Regions from separate parts of the Streptomyces sp. NBC_00876 genome, predicted to be linked through region 1. Evidence: predicted binding sites of a transcription regulator. Region 1 holds the regulator's gene; the other holds the start of a gene.
The links. Region 1 encodes HspR, which represses chaperone genes until heat shock. Its sites were predicted from a motif close to TTGAGNNNNNNNNNCTCAA; they were not measured.
Positions count from the first base shown of each region.

Region 2: lon (endopeptidase La) is a predicted target of HspR. The motif match lies at 2,672-2,690, and genes of this name have one in related genera.

Region 1 is NZ_CP108800.1:3,939,361-3,946,752, reverse strand. Features, by position in the region: gene dnaK (molecular chaperone DnaK) at 319-2,178, shown strand; gene grpE (nucleotide exchange factor GrpE) at 2,175-2,825, shown strand; gene dnaJ (molecular chaperone DnaJ) at 2,949-4,136, shown strand; gene OG782_RS17270 (heat shock protein transcriptional repressor HspR) at 4,138-4,584, shown strand; gene OG782_RS17265 (helix-turn-helix transcriptional regulator) at 4,705-5,673, opposite strand; gene OG782_RS17260 ((2Fe-2S)-binding protein) at 6,009-6,329, shown strand; gene OG782_RS17255 (pyridoxamine 5'-phosphate oxidase family protein) at 6,427-6,831, opposite strand; gene clpB (ATP-dependent chaperone ClpB) at 7,027-7,392, shown strand, end outside.
Region 2 is NZ_CP108800.1:5,805,642-5,813,033, reverse strand. Features, by position in the region: gene OG782_RS25745 (polysaccharide deacetylase family protein) at 1-132, shown strand, start outside; gene lon (endopeptidase La) at 229-2,649, opposite strand; gene OG782_RS25735 (isochorismatase family protein) at 2,924-3,508, shown strand; gene OG782_RS25730 (GNAT family N-acetyltransferase) at 3,721-4,470, shown strand; gene OG782_RS25725 (RNA polymerase sigma factor) at 4,550-5,152, shown strand; gene OG782_RS25720 (hypothetical protein) at 5,149-6,045, shown strand; gene OG782_RS25715 (ABC transporter ATP-binding protein) at 6,056-6,841, shown strand; gene OG782_RS25710 (hypothetical protein) at 6,838-7,392, shown strand, end outside.

The DNA.
Region 1 (7,392 bases):
ACCTGCCTGGGGTCGGCGGATCGGGTGCCGGTTTTGCGCGGCTCACGGCATTTTGTGACAGAACGATCCCATGAGGCGATGATGGGGAGGGCTGTGTGGCCCGTGGGGCGGGCGGATGTCGCCCGTACGCGCGCCGGGTCTCTCGCCGATCACTCGTATGTGAGGTGTGTCCGCCCTCGCCCTTGGTGGTGTTCCTGCTGCTGGCATGGGGTGCGTGCACGATAGTTGAGTCGACTCGACTCAGGTCTGTTGACTCTGGGACGGGTGTCATGCATTCTTGAGTCAGATCCACTCAAGTAGTCAGTAGGAGGAATTGAAATGGCACGTGCGGTCGGCATCGACCTGGGCACGACTAACTCCGTCGTCAGCGTTCTGGAAGGCGGCGAGCCCACCGTCATCACCAACGCCGAGGGCGCCAGGACCACGCCGTCCGTCGTCGCTTTCGCGAAGAACGGCGAGGTGCTGGTCGGCGAGGTCGCCAAGCGCCAGGCAGTGACGAACGTCGACAGGACGATCCGTTCGGTCAAGCGCCACATGGGCACTGACTGGAAGATCGAGATCGACGGCAAGAGCTTCAACCCGCAGCAGATGAGCGCCTTCATCCTGCAGAAGCTCAAGCGTGACGCCGAGTCCTACCTGGGCGAGAAGGTGGCCGACGCGGTCATCACCGTCCCGGCGTACTTCAACGACTCCGAGCGTCAGGCGACGAAGGAGGCCGGCGAGATCGCGGGCCTGAACGTCCTGCGCATCGTCAACGAGCCGACGGCCGCCGCGCTGGCGTACGGGCTCGACAAGGACGACCAGACGATCCTCGTCTTCGACCTCGGTGGCGGCACCTTCGACGTGTCCCTCCTGGAGATCGGCGACGGCGTCGTCGAGGTGAAGGCCACCAACGGTGACAACCACCTCGGTGGTGACGACTGGGACCAGCGCGTCGTCGACTACCTGGTGAAGCAGTTCGCCAACGGGCACGGCGTGGACCTGTCCAAGGACAAGATGGCTCTCCAGCGTCTGCGCGAGGCCGCGGAGAAGGCGAAGATCGAGCTGTCGTCCTCGACGGAGACCTCGATCAACCTGCCCTACATCACGGCGTCGGCCGAGGGCCCGCTGCACCTGGACGAGAAGCTCACGCGCTCGCAGTTCCAGCAGCTCACCGCGGACCTCCTGGACCGCTGCAAGAACCCGTTCCACAACGTCATCAAGGACGCGGGCATCCAGCTCTCCGAGATCGACCACGTCGTTCTCGTCGGTGGCTCGACCCGTATGCCGGCCGTCGCCGAGCTCGTCAAGGAGCTCACGGGCGGTCAGGACGCCAACAAGGGAGTGAACCCGGACGAGGTCGTCGCCATCGGCGCCTCGCTCCAGGCCGGTGTCCTCAAGGGCGAGGTCAAGGACGTCCTGCTCCTCGACGTGACCCCGCTGTCCCTCGGTATCGAGACCAAGGGAGGGATCATGACGAAGCTCATCGAGCGCAACACCACGATCCCGACCAAGCGTTCCGAGATCTTCACGACGGCCGAGGACAACCAGCCGTCCGTGCAGATCCAGGTCTACCAGGGCGAGCGCGAGATCGCGGCGTACAACAAGAAGCTCGGAATGTTCGAGCTGACCGGTCTGCCGCCGGCCCCGCGCGGTGTGCCGCAGATCGAGGTCGCGTTCGACATCGACGCCAACGGCATCATGCACGTCGCTGCCAAGGACCTCGGCACCGGCAAGGAGCAGAAGATGACCGTCACCGGTGGCTCCTCGCTGCCGAAGGACGAGGTCAACCGGATGCGTGAGGAGGCCGAGCAGTACGCGGAGGAGGACCACCGCCGCCGCGAGGCCGCCGAGTCGCGCAACCAGGGCGAGCAGCTCGTCTACCAGACGGAGAAGTTCCTCAAGGACAACGAGGACAAGGTCCCCGGCGACGTGAAGACGGAGGTGGAGACCGCGCTCACCGAGCTGAAGGAGAAGCTCAAGGGCGAGGACACCGCCGAGATCCGTACCGCCACCGAGAAGGTCGCGGCCGTCTCCCAGAAGCTGGGCCAGGCGATGTACGCCAACGCCCAGGGCGAGGGCGGCCCGCAGGCCGACGCGCAGCCGGGTGCCGAGCAGGCCCAGGCCGACGGCCAGGACGATGTCGTCGACGCCGAGATCGTCGACGACGAGAAGGACTCCAAGGGCGGTGCGGCGTGACCGAGGAGACTCCGGGCTTCGAGGAGAAGCCCGACGTCCCCTCCGGCACCACCCCTGATGAGGCCGAGCCGAAGGCCGCCACCCCCTCTTCGGAGGAGGCGGCGGCCCCGGCCGGGGACGCGAACCAGACAGCCGGTCTGACCGCTCAGCTGGACCAGGTCCGTACCGCGCTCACCGAGCGCACGGGCGACCTCCAGCGGCTCCAGGCCGAGTACCAGAACTACCGCCGCCGCGTGGAGCGGGACCGGGTCGCGGTCAAGGAGATCGCGGTCGCGGGTCTCCTGTCCGAGCTCCTGCCCGTGCTCGACGACGTCGGCCGGGCCCGCGAGCACGGTGAGCTCGTGGGCGGGTTCAAGTCGGTGGCCGAATCGCTGGAGACGGTCGTCGCCAAGCTGGGACTCCAGCAGTTCGGCAAGGAGGGCGAGCCCTTCGACCCGACGATCCACGAAGCCCTGATGCACAGCTACGCACCGGACGTCACCGAGACGACCTGCGTGGCGATCCTGCAGCCGGGGTACCGGATCGGCGAGCGCACCATCCGTCCCGCACGGGTGGCGGTGGCCGAACCCCAGCCGGGGGCGGCGCCGGCCGGTACGAAGGAAGAGAAGGCAGACGACGAGGAGAGCGGTGGCGGCGAGGAGGTCTGACATTCTGTCCGACCACCTGGCAGTGCACCGTCCGGCCACCGGGCCTCTCGTCGGGATCAGGCCGCAGCCCGGCATGATCCGCACGAGAGGCCCCGGGCCGGTCGTCCGGAAGGAGGGACGTCGATGAGTACGAAGGACTTCGTCGAGAAGGACTACTACAAGGTTCTCGGCGTCCCCAAGGACGCCACGGACGCCGAGATCAAGAAGGCGTACCGGAAGCTCGCCCGCGAGTTCCACCCGGACGCCAACAAGGGCGACGACAAGGCGGAGGAGCGCTTCAAGGAGATCTCCGAGGCGAACGACATCCTCGGCGACACCAAGAAGCGCAAGGAGTACGACGAGGCGCGCGCCCTCTTCGGCAACGGCGGATTCCGTCCCGGACCCGGTGGCGGCGGAGGTAACTTCAACTTCGACCTGGGAGACCTCTTCGGAGGGACCCCGGGCGGGGGCCAGGGCGGCGCCGGCGGCGGTTTCGGCGGCGGCGGCATCGGCGATGTCTTCGGCGGCCTCTTCAACCGGGGCGGCTCCACCGGCACACGGGTGCAGCCGCGCCGCGGCCAGGACATCGAGTCCGAGGTGACGCTCAGCTTCACCGAGGCGGTCGACGGGGCCACGGTCCCGCTGCGGATGTCCAGCCAGGCGCCCTGCAAGGCGTGCTCCGGCACCGGCGACAAGAACGGCACCCCCAGGGTCTGCCCGACCTGCGTCGGCACCGGCCAGGTCTCGCGCGGCAGCGGTGGCGGGTTCTCGCTCACCGACCCCTGCGTGGACTGCAAGGGCCGGGGCCTCATCGCCCAGGACCCCTGCGAGGTCTGCAAGGGCAGCGGCCGGGCGAAGTCGTCCCGCACCATGCAGGTCAGGATTCCCGCGGGCGTCCTGGACAGCCAGCGGATCCGGCTGCGCGGCAAGGGCGCACCGGGCGAGCGCGGCGGACCGGCCGGCGACCTCTACGTCGTCGTCCACGTCGACGCGCACCCGGTCTTCGGCCGCAAGGGCGACAACCTCACGGTCACCGTGCCCGTCACCTTCACGGAGGCGGCGCTCGGCGGCGAGGTGAAGGTCCCCACGCTCGGCGGGCCGCCGGTCACCCTGAAGCTTCCGGCGGGCACGCCCAACGGGCGCACCATGCGCGCCCGCGGCAAGGGCGCGGTGCGCAAGGACGGCACCCGCGGCGACCTGCTGGTCACCGTCGAGGTGACGGTCCCCACGGACCTGGCCCCCGAGGCCCGGGAAGCCCTGGAGACCTACCGGAAGGCGACCGCGGACCAGGACCCGCGGGCGGAGCTGTTCCAGGCAGCGAAGGGAGCTTGAGGTGGACGGCCGACGACGCAATCCGTACGAGCTGACCGATGAATCCCCGGTGTACGTGATCTCGATCGCGGCCCAGCTCTCGGGCCTCCATCCGCAGACGCTGCGCCAGTACGACCGCCTCGGTCTGGTCTCGCCCGACCGTACGGCCGGGCGCGGCAGGCGTTACTCGGCCCGCGACATCGAGCTGCTGCGCACCGTGCAGCAGCTGTCGCAGGACGAAGGCATCAATCTGGCCGGAATCAAGCGCATCATCGAACTGGAGAACCAGGTCGCGGCGCTCCAGCAGCGCGTCGCCGAACTCTCGGCGGCCGTGGACGGAGCGGCGGCGGCGATGCAGCAGCGCGAGGCGCAGGTGCATGCCTCCTACCGGCGCGACCTGGTGCCGTACCAGGATGTGCAGCAGACCAGTGCGCTGGTCGTCTGGCGGCCCAAGCGGCCCAAGGACTGAGCCGGTTCGGCCATGTGCGGAGGGAGCCCGTCACCCCGGATTCTCAGGGGGTGGCGGGCTTCTCCGTCGTATGCGGGGGCGGAGGCCGTGTGCGGGGCTGAGCGGGGCCGGCCGGGCCGGTCAGGAGTCCTGTTCCAGGATTCCCGACTGGGCGATCAGATAGCCCAGCTGGGCCCTGCTGTTGCTGCCGAGCGCGGCGCTGAGCTTGGCGACATGGGCGCGGCAGGTCCGTACGTTCATGCCGAGCCGGCGGGCGATCGCCTCGTCGACGTACCCCTCGATGAGGAGCTTGGCTATGGAGCGCTGGATGCCGGTGATGCCGTCGTTGGGCGGGGTGTACGGAGTCTCTTCGCTGAGCGGGGTCGCCAGCTGCCAGAACTGGTCGAAGACGGAGACCAGGTAGTCCACGAGCCCGGGGTGGCGCAGTTCGAGCGCTACCTGCCGGTCGCGGCGCGCGGGTATGACGGCCACGGTGCGATCGAAGATGATCATGCGGTCGATGAGCTCTTCCAACGTCCTGACCTCGACGTTGCCCGCGTGCAGCCGGTCCAGGTAGGCGAAGACTCCGGGCCCGTGGCGGGCCGTGTGCTGGTAGAGGGTACGCAGGCGCACGCCGCGGTTGAGGGGCCCCTCCACTCGTTCGAGTGATTGGGTGAGCACATCGAGATTCCGGACACCGCCGGGTTGGATCGTGAGTATTTCCTTGGTGCACTGGGCAGTTGCGGTGTCCAATGTCGCGTTGATGGTCTGGAGCCCCTCCAGAACGGTGATCGCGTGTGTGGTCACCGACGGCTGTGAGCTGATAGCCATGAACGGTTCGAACGCGTCGGCCAGTTCGATGGTGATGCGCCGGCGGTCCCGGATCTCCCGCTCCAGGGGGTGCAGGCGCTGGGCGAGTACGGCCGAGGGTGGAACGGGACGGAGCCAGTTCGCGTCGTCCGGGTCGGGGTGCAACAGGCCGAAGTCGAGCAGGCAGGGTGCCAGGCCTATCTCCGACCGGGCGATCCGGCCGGCACCCAGGGCGCTGGCGTACAGGCGCGCGCCCTCATCACAGAGTTCGGTGATGGGGTGGGGATGCGTAGGTTTCATGCTTGTTGTGAGCAAATCTCCACCCCCCAGGGTCCTGAACGTACAGGAACATGATGCATCGGTTCTGTGGCTTCGACGTGCTCTGTTGCGACATGGTCTTGGTAGAGCCGGGGGAGAGGGACCTACCAAGTGAGGACGAAGCCGACTATGTACAAGAGATTGCTTCGCTCGGTTCTTGCCGTCGCCTTCGCTGCTGCGGCGTTTGCTGTGGCGGTTCAGGCGGACGTCTCGATTCCGAGCGGGGGGGACGTGTCCTGGGACAGCACATCGGCGGGCAAGCTCACCACCACTGATGTGTCATGGGATGTCCTGCCCGCAGGTAAGACCGCAGGCGCATGACCACCCCGCCGGACGACCGGACCTTCCGGCGTGAAATGGCAACCGCCTACCGCTCAGGGTGGCATTTCATCGACCTCGTCACGGCTGTCCCCCACCGTGGTGATTCGTTGATGGTCACTCTGTTCGGTGACCCTGTCGTCGTCGCCCGTGAGGCCGACGGCGAGGTCCGCGCCTACCGCTGTCTCCGCAAGCCGCGTGGAGCACCGCAGCCCGTTCGCTGCGCTATTCGTTACGACATGATCTTTGTGAACCTCGCGCAGCGTGACCACCAGCTGTTCGAACCCGAAGCCATCTCCGCCACCCCCCGCAGTGCCTGAGCGATCCCCCGTCGTTCCACGTCGCTCAGACACTCCCCCACACAGCGGCGCCACCGTGACCTGAACACGGTGGCGCCGTTGTGCTGTCCGGGTGCGGTCAGCCGCGGCCGAGCGCCCGGTCCAGGGTGATCTCGATGACGACCCGGTCCGGGTTGGGCGACGGCGTGCGCTCGTAGCGTTCCATGTGGCGGCGTACCGCCTCGTCGACCCTGTCCCGCTCCGTACGGACCCTGGCGACGCCCTCCAGCGTCGCCCAGCGCGCCCGGTGCACCTGGCACGCCGCGACGCGGGCGCCGTCCGGGCCCGCGGCCAGGATGTTGGCGACCTTGCGGCTGTTCCTGTTGGTGATGATGCGGGCGAGGCCCGCCCCGGGGTCGTACGTCACGCACACCGGGACCACGTGCGGGGTGCCGTCGGGGCGGGGGGTGGTGAGCGTGCAGAGGTGGGACTCGCGCCAGAAGGCGAGGTACTCGGGGCCGGGGTTGCGTACGTCTACTGCCATGCGGTCAGCGTAAGCAGTCGGCGCCGGGCGGCTCTGCGGTGGCGGGTGGGCGGACCGGCCGGTTCACTCGGACAAGGGTGCGGCCAGGTCGGGGATGGGGCGTTTTTGCCTTGAGTGGAATAGACTCAACTTTGTGCACGTTGATCGTGTCAGTAGTGAGGACGGGCCAGTCACCGCAAGGAGGAGAGCGCGCACGTGGACGCCGAGCTGACCAACAGGAGCCGGGACGCCCTCAACGCGGCCAGTAACAGGGCCGTGAAGGACGGGCATCCCGATCTGACCCCGGGGCATCTGCTGCTCGCGCTGCTCTCGGGCGAGGACAACGAGAACATCATCGACCTGCTGGCCGCCGTCGAGGCGGACCAGATCGCCGTACGCACCGAGACCGAGCGGCTCCTGGGCGCACTGCCCAGCGTGACCGGCTCGACCGTCTCGCCGCCGCAGCCCAACCGCGAACTGCTCGCCGTCATCGCCGACGCCGCGCAGCGGGCGAAGGAGCTCGGCGACGACTACGTCTCCACCGAGCACCTGCTGATCGGGACCGCCGCGAAGGGCGGCCGC
Region 2 (7,392 bases), 1.9 Mb from region 1:
ATCTACAAGGGCTCGGTGCCCGCGGTGCCGGGCATCATCCACACGCTGAAGAAGCGCGGCTACACCTTCGTGACGGTGCCTCAGCTGATGGCACCCGCCCAGCCGGTCCCGGGCACCATCTACCGCCCGTAGGACCTCAGGTACGCGAAACGGCCCGCCTCCCCGTGAGGGAGACGGGCCGTCCGTACCGGCCGTGTCCGCAGTGCCACGTCCGTCACGCCGTGACGGCTACGCCGCGGCCGGGATCCTCCGCTCCGCCGGGGCCGTGGCCGGGGCGAGGGCGATCTCCAGGACCTGGCGCACGTCCGTGACCGGGTGGACCTCCAGCGTGTCCAGCACCTCGGCGGGGACGTCGTCCAGGTCGGGCTCGTTGCGCTTGGGGATCACCACGGTGGTGATGCCGGCCCGGTGCGCGGCGAGCAGCTTCTGCTTCAGGCCGCCGATCGGCAGGACCCGCCCGGTCAGCGAGACCTCACCGGTCATCGCCACATCCGTCCGGACCAGCCGCCCGGAGAGCAGCGAGGCCAGCGCCGTGGTCATGGTGATGCCGGCGCTCGGACCGTCCTTGGGCACCGCACCCGCCGGGAAGTGGATGTGCGCACCGCGGTCCTTGAGGTCCGCGACCGGCAGTTCCAGCTCCGCACCGTGCGACCGAAGGAAGCTCAGCGCGATCTGCGCGGACTCCTTCATGACGTCACCGAGCTGACCGGTGAGGGTCAGTCCGGACGCCCCGGTCTCCGGATCGGCGAGCGACGCCTCCACGAAGAGCACGTCACCGCCCGCTCCGGTCACCGCGAGCCCGGTGGCCACGCCCGGCACCGCGGTGCGGCGCTCGGCCGGGTCCTGGGCGGACTCGGGGACGTGGTGCGGGCGCCCGATGAGGCCGCGCAGGTCCTCGTCGGTCACCGTGAACGGGAGCTCACGGTCACCCAGTTCGTGCTGGGCCGCGACCTTGCGCAGCAGCCGTGCGACGGCCCGCTCCAGGTTCCGTACACCGGCCTCCCGTGTGTACTCGCCGGCCAGCTTGCGCAGCGCCGTCTCGTCGAGGGTGACCTCGTCCTTCTCCAGACCGGCCCGCTCCAGCTGGCGCGGGAGCAGGTGGTCGCGGGCGATGACGACCTTCTCGTCCTCGGTGTAGCCGTCGAGCCTGACCAGCTCCATCCGGTCGAGCAGGGCCTCCGGGATCGCTTCCAGGACGTTGGCGGTGGCCAGGAAGACCACGTCGCTGAGGTCGAGTTCGACCTCCAGGTAGTGGTCGCGGAAGGTGTGGTTCTGTGCCGGGTCGAGCACTTCGAGCAGGGCCGCGGCGGGGTCGCCCCGGAAGTCGGATCCGACCTTGTCGATCTCGTCGAGCAGGACGACCGGGTTCATCGAACCGGCCTCCTTGATGGCGCGGACGATGCGCCCGGGAAGCGCTCCGACGTAGGTACGCCGGTGGCCGCGGATCTCCGCCTCGTCCCGGACACCGCCGAGCGCGACGCGGACGAACTTGCGCCCCATGGCGTGCGCGACGGATTCCCCGAGCGAGGTTTTTCCGACCCCCGGAGGGCCGACGAGCGCCAGCACGGCGCCGCCGCGCCGGCCTCCGACCACACCCAGTCCGCGGTCGGCACGCCGCTTGCGCACCGCCAGGTACTCGGTGATGCGCTCCTTCACGTCCTGGAGGCCCGCGTGCTCGGCGTCGAGGATCTCCTGGGCGCCCTTGATGTCGTACGCGTCCTCGGTCCGCTCGGCCCAGGGGAGTTCCAGGACGGTGTCCAGCCAGGTCCGGATCCAGGAGCCCTCGGGGCTCTGGTCGGAGGAGCGCTCCAGCTTGTCGACCTCCTTGAGCGCGGCCTCGCGGACGTGCCCGGGAAGGTCGGCGGCCTCGACGCGCGCCCGGTAGTCGTCGGACTCGTCCTCCGGGTCACCGTTGAGTCCGGAGAGCTCCTTGCGTACGGCGTCGAGCTGGCGCCGCAGCAGGAACTCGCGCTGCTGCTTGTCGACGCCCTCCTGGACGTCCTTGGCGATGGACTCGGCGACGTCCTGCTCGGCGAGGTGTTCACCGAGCCACTGGATGGCGAGCTTCAGCCGGGCGACCGCGTCGGCGGTCTCCAGCAGCTGCACCTTCTGGGCGGTGGTGAGGAAGGGCGAGTATCCGGAGTTGTCGGCGAGCGCGGAGATGTCCTCGATCTGCTGGACCCGGTCCACGACCTGCCAGGCGCCGCGCTTCTTCAGCCAGCTGGTGGCGAGTGCCTTGTACTCCTTGACCAGCTCGGCGGCGGCTCCGGGGAGCGGCTCGGGGACGGAGACGTCGACCCGGGTCCCTTCCACCCAGAGCGCGGCGCCGGGTCCACTGGTCCCGGCCCCGATCCTGACCCGTCCGCGACCGCGGATGAGCGCGCCGGGGTCGCCGTCGGACAGCCGCCCGACCTGCTCGACGGTCCCGATGACGCCGATCCCGGTGTAGGTCCCGTCGATGCGCGGAACGAGCAGCACCTCGGGCTTGCCGCCGCCTTCGCGGACTGCGGCCTGAGCGGCCTCGACGGCGGCCCGTACCTCGTTGTCGGACAGGTCCAGCGGCACCACCATTCCGGGCAGCACGACCTCGTCGTCGAGCGGCAGCACAGGCAGGGTGAGCGGTGTGACCGCATCGGACTCGGTAGTCATGATCTCCCCTTCGGCAGTCAAGTTGAGCTATGAAGACTCAATGCTTGTGAGCCGCTCAATGTTCCCCAGGGTGCGTTCGCTGTGAGCGATCAGGATGCGACGGGGGCTACGGCTGCCGCTGTGCGCCCTGTGTGCAACGCCGGGCACGGCCGTCGTAGTCCCCGCACCCGGCCTCTTCGCACGTGCGCGAGATCCCGGCCCGGCCTCTTCGCACGTGCGCGAGATCCCGCGAAATGCCGTGGAGGAGCCGGGCGGCAGCGGACAGGATGGCGCCATGACCGATTCCGTACCTCCCTCGCATGCCCTGATCGTCGTGGACGTCCAGAAGGCGGGGGTGAGCGGGGACAGGGCCGTGCCCGGCGCGGCCGGGCTGCTGGAGCGGACCGCGGACCTGATCGCGCGGGCGCGCAGAAGCGGCGCACTTGTCGTCCACCTCCAGAACGACGGCGCGCCCGGCACGGGCGACGAGCCCCACACCCCGGGGTGGGCGCTGCACCTTCCCGTCCAGGCGGGTCCGACCGAGTTCGTGATCCGTAAGACCAGGGACGACGGCTTCGCCGGTACGCGCCTGGGGGATCTGCTGGGCGAAGCCGGCGCCGAGTCGCTCACCGTCTGCGGAGTGATGTCGGAGATGTGCGTCCAGGCGACGGCGCGCACGGCCCTGGCCCTGGGCTACCGGGTCGTTCTCCCGTACGACGCCCACGGGACGCAGGACATCCCGGCGGCTCCCGGCATCAGCGAGGCTGTCCCGGCCGCCGTGGTGTCCCGGGTCGCCGCATGGGCCATCAGCGCGGATGCCGACGTCACCGCTCCGGCAGCGGCCGTGACGTTCACGGCGCCGAGGTCCCGGGTGCGCTGAGCCCGGGGGCGCTGAGCCCGGGGGCGGGAACGAGGCGGCCGATCCCGGGGGCCGCACGGCCGCGCGGTCGGTCGACCTGTCCCCGGACAAGGCGGCCGGGGCCGGAAAAAGTGCTTGCGCCGCCTCGTACGCTCCTTGCTGTGACCGAATCCTCCTTCACCGGCCCCTCCGGGACGGACATCGCCGGCCTTCTCGCGGCTTACGACGAGAACATGCGCGGCGCACCCCCGAATCCGCCCGCGGGCGTCCACCACGAGTGGGACGGCGAGCTGCTGCGCGTCGTCGGCCAGTTCCGCGGGTTCGTGACCACGCCCCGGGACGTGGGCGTGCGCGGAGCCGAGCTCGACCTGCTGATCGCCCGGCAGCGCGACCACTTCGCCCGGCGCGGCGAGGCCGTGGAGTGGAAGACCCGCGGCCACGACCTGCCGGAAGACCTCACCGACCGGCTGCGCGCCGCGGGCTTCGTCCCCGAGGAGCAGGAGACGATCCTCATCGGCCGCGCCGACGAGATGGCCGCGGACCCGGTACTGCCGGACGGCGTGACGCTCCGGCGGGTCACCGGGGAAGCCGATATGCGGCGTATCGCCGTCATGGAGTCGGACGTCTGGGGCGAGGACTGGGGCTGGCTGGGCGACGACCTGATCGCCCGGGTCGCCACCGCTCCGGACGAGATCGCGGTGTACGTCGCCGAGGCCGGGGGCGAGGTCGTCTCCGCGGCCTGGCTGGTCTTCCGTACGGGGACGGAGTTCGCCGGGCTGTGGGGCGGCTCGACCCTGGCCGCGTGGCGGGGCCGCGGGATCTACCGCGCCCTGGTCGCCGCCCGCGCGAAGCTGGCCGTCGCCCGTGGCACCCGCTATCTGCAGGTCGACGCCTCCGACGACAGCGCCCCGATCCTGAGCCGGCTGGGCTTCCACGCCGTGACCACCACCACGCCGTACGTCTGGGCCCCGCCCCGGACCTGACCGGCCGCAGCACCGCCCCCTGACCGGGCGGATGTGCCGTACGTGAACCGGCCGGGGTCCGGCCTCCGATAGAGGAGGTGTGAGCCACCTGCGCCCTTCGGGGGACGACCGGAACGACGAGGCGCTGCTGCGTGCCGTCGCGCACGGGGACACGACGGCCCTGGCCGCGCTCTACGACCGGCATGCCGGCTGGCTGCTGGCCCGGCTGAACCGCCGCTGCCCGGACGCAGAGACCGTACGGGAGGTGCTGCAGGACACCTTCGTGACGGTCTGGCGCTCCGCCGGTTCGCACCGGGGCGCCGAGGCAGGCGGCTGGCTCTGGGTGATCGCCGCCCGTCGGCTGGTCGACGCGCAGCGGACCCGGGCCCGCACGGAGCGCATCGCGCAGGCCGGGCACGCGGGCGGCGCCGGGTGGGCCGAGGCCGTGCCGTCCGCCGAGGACCGGGTCCTGGCCGGACTGGAGTACGGCGATGTGGGTGCCGCGCTCGACCGGATCTCGCCGGAACTCCGGGAGGTCCTGCGCGCGACGGTCATCGACGGGCTGACCACCAGGGAGGCCGCCCGGCTCCTCGGCATACCCGAGGGGACGGTCAAGACCCGGGCGCTGCGGGCACGGCGCGAGCTGCGGGCCGCGCTGGACCGGCTGGTTGTGGAGAACGGTCCACTGGGAGGCACGGCATGACGGCCTGGCACGTGGGAGACGGACTGGCCGGGCGGTACGCGGCGGGCACGGCCGCCGAGACGGACGCCTGGTCCCTGGAGAAGCACGTCGAGGCCTGTACACCGTGCGCGGCCCGGGTGTCGGCGGCAGTGCGTGAACAGGGGGACGCGCTGCCGCTGCTGGAGGGGGTTCGCACGGCGGTGCTCGCGGCTGCGGCTGCGGGTGCGGAGCCGGTACGGGCCCGGCGGCGGGGGCGCCCGTGGTCACCGGCACCGGGGCCGGCGACCCGGCTCGGGCGGGTGCTGTGGGCCGCCGGGCCCGCCCTGCGCGGGGCGTGGACGCTGGCGCTGCTGCTGGTCGCGCTCGGGGCCGTCGCCCTGGCGTACGGCGGCGGTCTCGGCGGTGTGACGCGCCCGCTGCTCCTCGTCGTCGCGCCGGTGCTGCCGCTGGCCGGGGTCGGTGTCTCCTACGGGCGCTCCGCCGACCCGATGCACGAGATCGTCGCCACGACTCCGGGCGGCGGGCTGCGGCTGCTGCTGATCAGGACCGCCGCGGTACTCGCGGTGACCGTCCCCGTGCTCACCCTCGCCTGGGCGGTGCTGCCCGGGTCGGCCGGCGGTCCGGGGGCCGTGGCGTGGCTGCTGCCGGGGCTGGCCATGACGCTGGCGGCGCTGGCGCTGAGCAGTTTCGTGGGCTGCCGCGCCGGTGCCTGGTCCGTCGCCGTGTGCTGGGCCGCGGCCGTCGCCGTACCGGCCGCCGGAACGTCGCCTTCCCCGGTCGCCGACGCGGCTCAGTCGGCCGCCCGCTACTTCGCCGGGCCCGCCGCACAGAGCGGCTGGGCAGCGGCGGCCGCGCTCTGCGCCGGGCTCCTGGCCCTGCGCCGCAGATCCTTCGACCATCTGGAGACGTCATGAGCGTGATCGTGTGAACAGCACAGTCAGGGTTTCGGGGCTGACGGTCCGGCACCGCCGTACGACCGCCCTGGACGGTGTCGATCTGGACTTCGCACCCGGTGTGCACGGTCTCCTCGGACCGAACGGTGCCGGAAAGACCTCTCTGATCAGGGTGGTGTCCACGGCCACCGCACCGGCCTCCGGCCGGATCGAGCTGCTGGGCAGTGAGGTAGGTGCGGCCGGGGACCACCGCAGCCGCGCGGCGGTCAGGCGCAGGCTGGGCTATCTGCCGCAGGAGTTCGGCTACTACCCGGGCTTCACCGTCCGCGAGTTCGTGGCCTATGTGGCGTGGCTCAAGGAGATGGACGGCGCCCTGATCGCGGCGGCCGTGGAACGTGCGGTGGACCGGGTGGGGCTGACGGACCGGATCGACGCCCGGATGAAGACCCTGTCGGGCGGCATGGTGCGGCGCGTGGGCATCGCGCAGGCGATCGTCAACGACCCCGAACTGCTGCTGCTCGACGAGCCGACGGCCGGGCTCGACCCTGAGCAGCGGGTCGAGTTCCGCACCCTGATGCGGGAGCTCGGCGAGCGGGCCACGGTCATCCTCTCCACGCACCTGGTCGAGGACGTGGCCACGGCCTGCGCGGACGTGACGCTGATCGAGGCGGGCCGCATCGCGTACCGCGGTACGACGGCCGAGCTGGCGTCCCTCGGCGAAGCGGACGGCGACGCGGACGCGCTCGACGGCAGCCCGATCGAGCGCGGCTACACCGCCGCCCTGCGCTCCCACCGTGCGAAGGCGGGCGTCCGATGACGACGGCCGACGCCCCCGCCGCCCAGCGGCAGGACTTCCCCGGGCCCCCGTCCACCCGCTCGCCCGCCAGGTACCGTCCGACGCTCGACGCGCTGCGCACCGAGCTGCGCCGCGGCATCGCGCCGTGGACCGGTGCGTGCACGGCGGTCATGCTCGCCGTCACCATGGCGGCCAAGGCCGACACCTGGCAGGGGAACTGGGGCGAGACGCAGGGGCTGCTGCACTCCGGCGCCACCCTGCTCGCCGGTCCGCTGGTGGCGGCGGCGTCCTGCTGGCAGGGCGCCCGCGAGCACCGGCGTTCCACCACCGAGCTCTGGGGGTCCACCCCGCGCGCCCGGTCGTCGAGGGTCGTGGTGGCCGCGCTGCCGCTCGCGCTGTGGGCGGTCGCCGGGTATCTCACCGCGCTGGCAGCGGCGCTTCTGGCCACCTGGCCGTACGCCGGCGGCGGCAGCCCGTTCCCGTCCATGGCCGTTGCGGACTGTGGCTTCCTGCTGGCCATCGGCCTGCTGGGATTCGTCGTCGGCCGGCGGATCCGGTGGCGGCTGGCCGCT